Linked DNA regions of Starkeya sp. ORNL1. The protein of the gene in region 2 interacts with the protein of the main gene of each other region in a pairwise test. Links are inferred from orthologs where the notes say so. Each region holds a gene or a part of one and is shown on either strand. Other genes may lie near its edges. The genes, in order: G3545_RS00300 and grpE.

Region 1 (3,279 bases), 3.9 Mb from region 2 along the record:
CTTAAAGCCGATAGAAGCGCGCATCATGTTGTCACCCCCCGTGACCGTTGCAAACCTATGCCTCACCGCGATGCCGACGCAAGAGAGCGTCCCCGGCTTACATCTTCACGGTGAACGTCGTGTTGCGGTTGTACGGCAAATGCTTGCCTCATATGCCGATACGCCCGAAACCGGGCAGCTTGATGCCCGGCCGGCGCACATCGAGCCCCGCCACCGCGCCCAATATGTTGAACTCGATGCCCTCCACCCAGGCGAGGGTGAAGCCGCCATAACCGCCGAGCGACAGCCGGATCCCGGTGCGCGACGGCGCGAGGCCGAACCAGTTGCCGTCCACCGGGAAGTCCTTGCCGATCGCGGTCGGCGGCAGGCTGGCGTTTATCTCCGGCACCGCGGCGACCACCGAAGCGATGAAGGTGTTGGAATTCGGCCCGGGCCAGACCCGATAGTCGCCGGCATGGCCATAAGGGTAGTCATCGACCGCCTGCCGGAGCTTCGGGATGAGCGCCCGCGCCTCCTCGCCATCGGCCGCGAACACGATCGTGGGCTCATTTCCGTACCAGCGTCCGTCCGGCGGATAGGCGTTGCGGCGGATAGGCTGGCCCCAGCCGACCTTGTCGAAACGCTCATAGGAGGATGCCCCCTCCCCCTTCACCACGATCCAGGTATGGACGGCGAAAATGCCACGCCAACGCCCGACGCGGGCGGCATAGATGCGCACCATTGCCGGCTTGCTCACCGCGGGCAGCGGCAGCGTGCCGGTGCTGGACCAGTCGGCAGCACTCCAGCTACGCGTCCAGTCAGCCGTATTCCATTGGACCAGTGCATGGCCCCCCAGCGAGAGGGCGAAGAGCAGCATGAATCCAAGGAGCGAGAACCGGGCGGCGCGGAGCATTCTGCGACTGTGCCGGAAATTCCGGCGAAAACACGCCGGGCCAGGCGACTCTCTTCGAAAGTTGGACGATTCAGTTGCGAATGGTTCGCAGTCTCATTGACGCGATGCAACCGCCTCCCTATTAATATTGCGACTAATTCGCAGTTGCGAGGTATCCATGCTGGATCGGGTGGACGAGATGAGCCTTTCGGGCTGGCGGCGCGAGCGTGGCGAACCGCCGCTTTCCGAGGTTCACGGCAGCATCGCGGTACCGAAGCGTCCCGGCCTCTGGCGCCTGTTTGCCTTCATGGGACCGGGCTATCTCGTCGCCACCGGCTATATGGACCCCGGCAATTGGGCGACCTCGCTCGCCGGCGGCTCGAAGTTCGGCTACAGCCTGCTCACCGTCGCCCTGCTTTCCAATCTCATCGCCATATTGCTGCAGGCGCTGTGCTCGCGCCTCGGCGTCGCCTCGGGGCGCGACCTCGCCCAGGCCTGCCGCGACAGCTTTCCGCGCCCGGTCTCCTTCGTTCTCTGGATCCTCGCCGAGGCGGCGATCTGCGCCACCGACCTTGCCGAGGTGATCGGCACCGCCATCGGCCTGAACCTGCTGTTCGGCATTCCGCTGGAAATCGGCGTCATCCTCACCGCGCTCGACGTGTTCCTGATCCTGTGGTTGCAGACGCTTGGCTTCCGCTGGGTCGAGGCGCTGGTGATCGCGCTGCTCGCCGTCATCGCGCTGTGCTTCGGCATCCAGATCGCGCTCGCCGATCCCGATTGGGGCCAGGTGATCCGCGGCTTCGCCCCGACCGTCGAGATCGTCCGCAACCCGGACATGCTCTATCTCGCGCTCGGCATCCTCGGCGCGACGGTGATGCCGCATAATCTCTATCTGCACTCGGCCATCGTGCAGACCCGCCGCCATGACGGCACCATGGACGGCAAGCGCGAGGCGATAAAGCTCGCCACCTTCGATTCCACCTTCGCGCTGATGTTCGCGCTGACCATCAATGCCTCCATCCTCATTCTGGCGGCCTCCGCCTTCCACCATGGCGGCGTTGGCGAAGTGGCCGACCTCGGCAAGGCGCATGAACTCTTGAACCCGCTGCTCGGCAGTGCGCTGGCGCCGACCTTGTTCGCCGTCGCCCTATTGTGCTGCGGCCTCAACTCCACCGTGACCGCCACCATTTCCGGACAGGCGGTGATGGAAGGCTTCCTGCGCATCAAGCTGGCGCCATGGTTGCGGCGGCTCATCACCCGTTCCATCGCCATCGTGCCGGCGGCGGCGGTGACGATCGCCTATGGCGAGAGCGGCGCCGGCTCGCTGCTCATCATGAGCCAGGTGGTTCTCAGCCTGCAGCTGCCCTTCGCCGTGGTGCCGCTGATCATGTTCACGGCGGACTCGCGCAAGATGGGCGGCCTTGCCGCGCCGCGCTGGCAGATCGTGTTGGCCAGCATCGCCGCAGCGCTCATCATCGCGCTGAACATGAAGATGCTGTTCGATGTTGTGACCGGCTGAGGCCTTCCCCGCAGCCGGCCAACCAAGGTACGTCTTGTCACCGCGGTGATTTGCGCCTTCCCATAGGGACGGACTGCATATTCGGGGCAAGAGGCTGAGGGTTGGACGAGGCATGGCGAACGGCGACACCAGCTTCTTCGGCGACCTGCTCGGCACCATAGCCGAGCGCGGCCGCGCCTTGCTGGAGGGGCGCGAGCGCCGCCCTGCCGGAGCGATCCGCGCCGCCAACATCGTCGAACTCTGCGAGCAATTGCTCTCCGGCCGCGGTGAGGCCTCGGGCGTCGCACTCGCCCGCGAGATCCTGATCCTCTACCGCGCTTTGAAGACCGGCGAGCGCGTCGCCTTCTTCGAGGCGCTGGCCGAGACCTTCGGTCCTGACAAGGCGCGGCTCGACAAGGCGATCGCCGCCTATGCCGCCACCTCCTCCGAGCGTAGCCTCGCCGAACTCCACGCCGCCAGCGAGCCGCGCCGGCAGGAGCTGATCCGGCGGCTGAACCTCGCACCCTCCGCCACCGCGACGCTGGTCGCCATGCGCGCCAGCCTACTCGACGTGATGACGCGGCGGCCGGACCTCGGCAACCTCGACCGCGATTTCACCCATCTGTTCACGTCCTGGTTCAATCGGGGGTTCCTCGTGCTGCGCCGGATCGACTGGTCCACCCCTGCGAATGTCCTCGAGAAGATCATCCGCTATGAGGCGGTGCACGAAATCCGTGACTGGAACGACCTGCGCGCCCGCGTCGATAGTCCGGACCGGCGCTGCTACGCGTTCTTCCACCCCGCCCTCGTCGACGAGCCGCTGATCTTCGTCGAGGTGGCGCTGACCCGCGACATTCCCGACGCCATCGCTCCGATCCTCATCGAGAAGCGCGAGGCGCTGGACCCGGCC
Region 2 (3,229 bases):
TTGCGGCTGCTCGGCACCGAGGGTTGAGGACGTTTGGAATGGCAGCTTGAACCGCCGCCGCATTGGCCGAATATAGAGGAGATCGAAAGGCGGCCTGAATCATGGCTCTCGACCCCCTAATCGCCGCGCGCGCCCCGGAGCTCGCCCGGCTCGACGAACGTTCACGAGAAATCTTCCGGCAGATCGTCGAGACCTATCTCGCCACCGGGGAGCCGGCAGGGTCGCGCAACATCTCGCGCATCATCCCGATGACGCTGTCGCCGGCATCGGTGCGCAACGTGATGGCGGACCTGGAGGCTGCCGGCCTCATCTTCGCGCCGCACACCAGCGCCGGCCGGCTGCCGACCGAACGCGGCCTGCGCTTCTTCGTCGACGCGCTGCTGGAGATCGGCGACATCGCCGAGGATGAGCGCAATTCCATCGAGGCGCAGGTGCGCGCCGCCGCCCGCGGCAAGACCGTGGACGGCGTGCTGGCGGAAGCCTCGGCGATGCTCTCCGGCCTGTCGCGCGGGGCGGGCGTCGTCACCGCCACCAAGACCGACGTGCGTCTCAAGCATATCGAGTTCGTGCCGCTCGATCCCTCACGCGCGCTGCTGATCCTGGTAGCCGAAGATGGCGAGGTGGAGAACCGGCTGGTACCGCTGCCGCCCGGCCTGCCGGCCTCGGCGCTGATGGAGGCAACCAATTTCCTCAATGCCCGCACCCGCGGGCGCACGCTGGAGGATCTGCGGACCGAGGTGGACAAGGTGCTCGCCGCCCATCGCGCTGAACTCGACGAGATCACCGCGCGTGTGGTCGCGGCGGGGCTCGCCAGCTGGTCCGGCGGCGACAAGGCGGAGCGCCGGCTGATCGTGCGCGGACAGGCCAAGCTGCTGCACGACCTCAGGGCGATCGAGGATCTGGAGCGCATCCGCCTTTTGTTCGACGACCTCGAATCCAAGCAGGAAGTGGCGGAATTGCTGGGCCGCGCCGAGGAGGCGCAGGCGCTGCGCATCTTCATCGGCTCGGAGAACAAGCTGTTCTCGCTGTCCGGCTCCTCCACCATCGTCGCGCCCTATCGCGACGGGCAGGGACGAGTGGTCGGCGTGCTCGGCGTCATCGGGCCGACGCGGCTGAATTATGCCCGTATCGTACCTATGGTGGACTTCACCGCCCGCGTCGTCAGCCGCGTTCTGGGCGACCCGGGCGCCGATGCAGCTTGATTTTTCCTCAACCTGACCCGATATGGCGGGCGTGCGGCGAGAACCCCGACCGGGTCACCGCAACAATTTTCCAATGAGGTTCCGATGAGCGACGACAACCGCAATCCGGCGGAAGAGGCTGATATCGCTGCCAACGCGGCGGCCTCGGAAGAGGCCGAGCCGACCGCCGAGGACGCCATCAGCGCGCTGCTCGCCGAGAAAGAGCGGCTCGACGCGGAAGTGGCGAGCCTGAAGGACAAGTTCCTGCGCGCCTTCGCCGAGGCCGACAATGTGCGCCGCCGCGCCGAGCGCGAAGTGGCTGACGCCAAGGTCTATGGCATCGCCAATTTCGCCCGCGACGTGCTGACCGTCGCCGATGATTTCGAGCGGGCGCTCGGTGCCATCGACGCCGATGCGCGCGAGACCGCCGATGGCACGCTGAAGACGGTGCTGGACGGTATCGACCTGACGTCCCGGGCGCTGACGCAGACGCTGACCAAGCACGGCGTCGCCAAGATTGAGGCCGAGGGCACCAAGTTCGATCCGAACCTGCACCAGGCAATGTTCGAGGTGCCTAACCCCGAGGTACCGTCGGGCACCATCGTGCAGGTGGTGCAGCCCGGCTACACCATTGGCGGGCGCGTGCTGCGGCCGGCGCTGGTCGGCGTCGCCAAAGGCGGCCCGAAGGCCGCGCCCGAGGCTTCCGCGGACAAGACGGACGCGGCTTGAGAGCCTGACTCAAAATTCGACGACGGGCAGGTGAGCGGTCCATTTCCCCTGTCATGGCCGGCCTTGTGCCGGCCATCTCGGCCTCTGACGCGCTGTCCGGGATCGAGATCCCCGGCACAAGGCCGGGGATGACGGTCATTCTGGAAGTTTTCGGTCAGGCTCTGAAGCGACCTAACCGTCTTATCTCGGCTCGACGCCGTCGCGCAGCGCCCGCATGGCTGTGAAGTCGGTGTCGAAGCCCTCGGCGGCGGCGACGCCGATCATGCGGACATAGCCGCTGCGGCCGAAGCTGATCCATTGCGCCAGCTTCACTGGCTTGCCGGTCTTGACGTCCTCGCCCTTGGCGATGATCTCGAAGCCCGGCTGGCCGGCGATGCGCAGCGGGCCGCCACGCTCCAGCCTGATCTCGCGCACGCCCGGCACCGAGGCGACGGCGCGCCGCGCGAAGCTCGGCCGCTCATCATCGCGCACGTCGCCCATGCCGTAAGCGGCGACGAAATAAGGCTGGTCGGCGCCGTCAAGCACATCGTTCGGACCCTTGGTCAGCAGTACCGCGGAACCGCCGAGCACCTTCACGATGCGATAGCCTTCCAGCGGCGAGACACGGAAGGGCAATTTGGCCAGCAATTCCTCGGTGGTCGGCGGCGGACGGAACACCACGCTGAGCAAGGCCTGCTCGATGGCCGCGTCCGGATAGCGTGCGCTCGCCTCGTCGGGAAGCTGCGCGGTGACGAGAGCGGTGGTGCCGTCGCCGGCCGCCAGCAGGATCCATTTGCGCAGCGCCAATGTGCCAACGCTCTGGAAGCCGGAGAGCAGCTGGCCCTTGACGCCGCCAGCGAGCTCGACATCGCGGCGCTTCTCGATGGTCACGCCCTGCTTCGCCAGCGCTGCGGCGTTGGAAAAGCTGTCCCGCACCTCCTGATAGGCCGGCGGCGGCATTTCGGCGATGAGGATGGACGCACGCGCGCCGCGATCCTCGAAGCCCTGCACCATTTCGCTCGGAATCATGCCGGCGGGCGGCACCAGGCCAACCGAGCCGCCCCTGGCGAAGACCGGATCGGCGGCATGCGCCGGCAAAATGAGGCAGAGCCCGACCATCAGGCCCGCAAAAAGTCTCAACATGCCGTTTCCTCAATTTTCAAGGGCACGATCAATCGGATGCACGCGCCGTAGTGTCAAATTGATGCGCCCAGGCCCATTCAGCAAGGTCGAGCTGCCGGGCACGATCCGATCGACACCGTGAAAGGCGAGCCGGCTCAAGCCGGAGAGCAGCAGGGCATCCCCGGATTCGAGGCGGATGGAACGGGTCGGATCGCGCC

Evidence for each region.
Region 1: the proteins of grpE (region 2) and G3545_RS00300 interact in binary tests that used the Escherichia coli proteins (3 or more experiments, as listed by UniProt). The link is inferred for Starkeya sp. ORNL1 from one-to-one orthologs.

What each region holds. Positions count from the first base shown.
Region 1 is NZ_CP048834.1:62,842-66,120, reverse strand. What follows is about bases 255-3,219. They hold G3545_RS00300 (Nramp family divalent metal transporter), read left to right. Parts: upstream 255-1,049; coding sequence 1,050-2,390; downstream 2,391-3,219. Other genes in these bases: G3545_RS00295 (malonyl-CoA decarboxylase), read left to right, coding at 2,503-3,219; G3545_RS00305 (DUF3750 domain-containing protein), read right to left, coding at 255-892. In the rest of the region: more of G3545_RS00305, read right to left, coding at 149-254; more of G3545_RS00295, read left to right, coding at 3,220-3,279. UniProt on the Escherichia coli protein: H(+)-stimulated, divalent metal cation uptake system. Involved in manganese and iron uptake. Can also transport cadmium, cobalt, zinc and to a lesser extent nickel and copper. Involved in response to reactive oxygen.
Region 2 is NZ_CP048834.1:3,917,403-3,920,631, forward strand. What follows is about bases 184-3,098. They hold grpE (nucleotide exchange factor GrpE), read left to right. Parts: upstream 184-1,286; coding sequence 1,287-1,910; downstream 1,911-3,098. Other genes in these bases: hrcA (heat-inducible transcriptional repressor HrcA), read left to right, coding at 184-1,202; G3545_RS18625 (hypothetical protein), read right to left, coding at 2,091-3,032; G3545_RS18630 (alpha-ketoglutarate-dependent dioxygenase AlkB), read right to left, coding at 3,042-3,098. Outside these bases: G3545_RS18610 (multidrug efflux SMR transporter), read left to right, coding at 1-27; more of hrcA, read left to right, coding at 102-183; more of G3545_RS18630, read right to left, coding at 3,099-3,229. UniProt on the Escherichia coli protein: Participates actively in the response to hyperosmotic and heat shock by preventing the aggregation of stress-denatured proteins, in association with DnaK and GrpE. It is the nucleotide exchange factor for DnaK and may function as a thermosensor.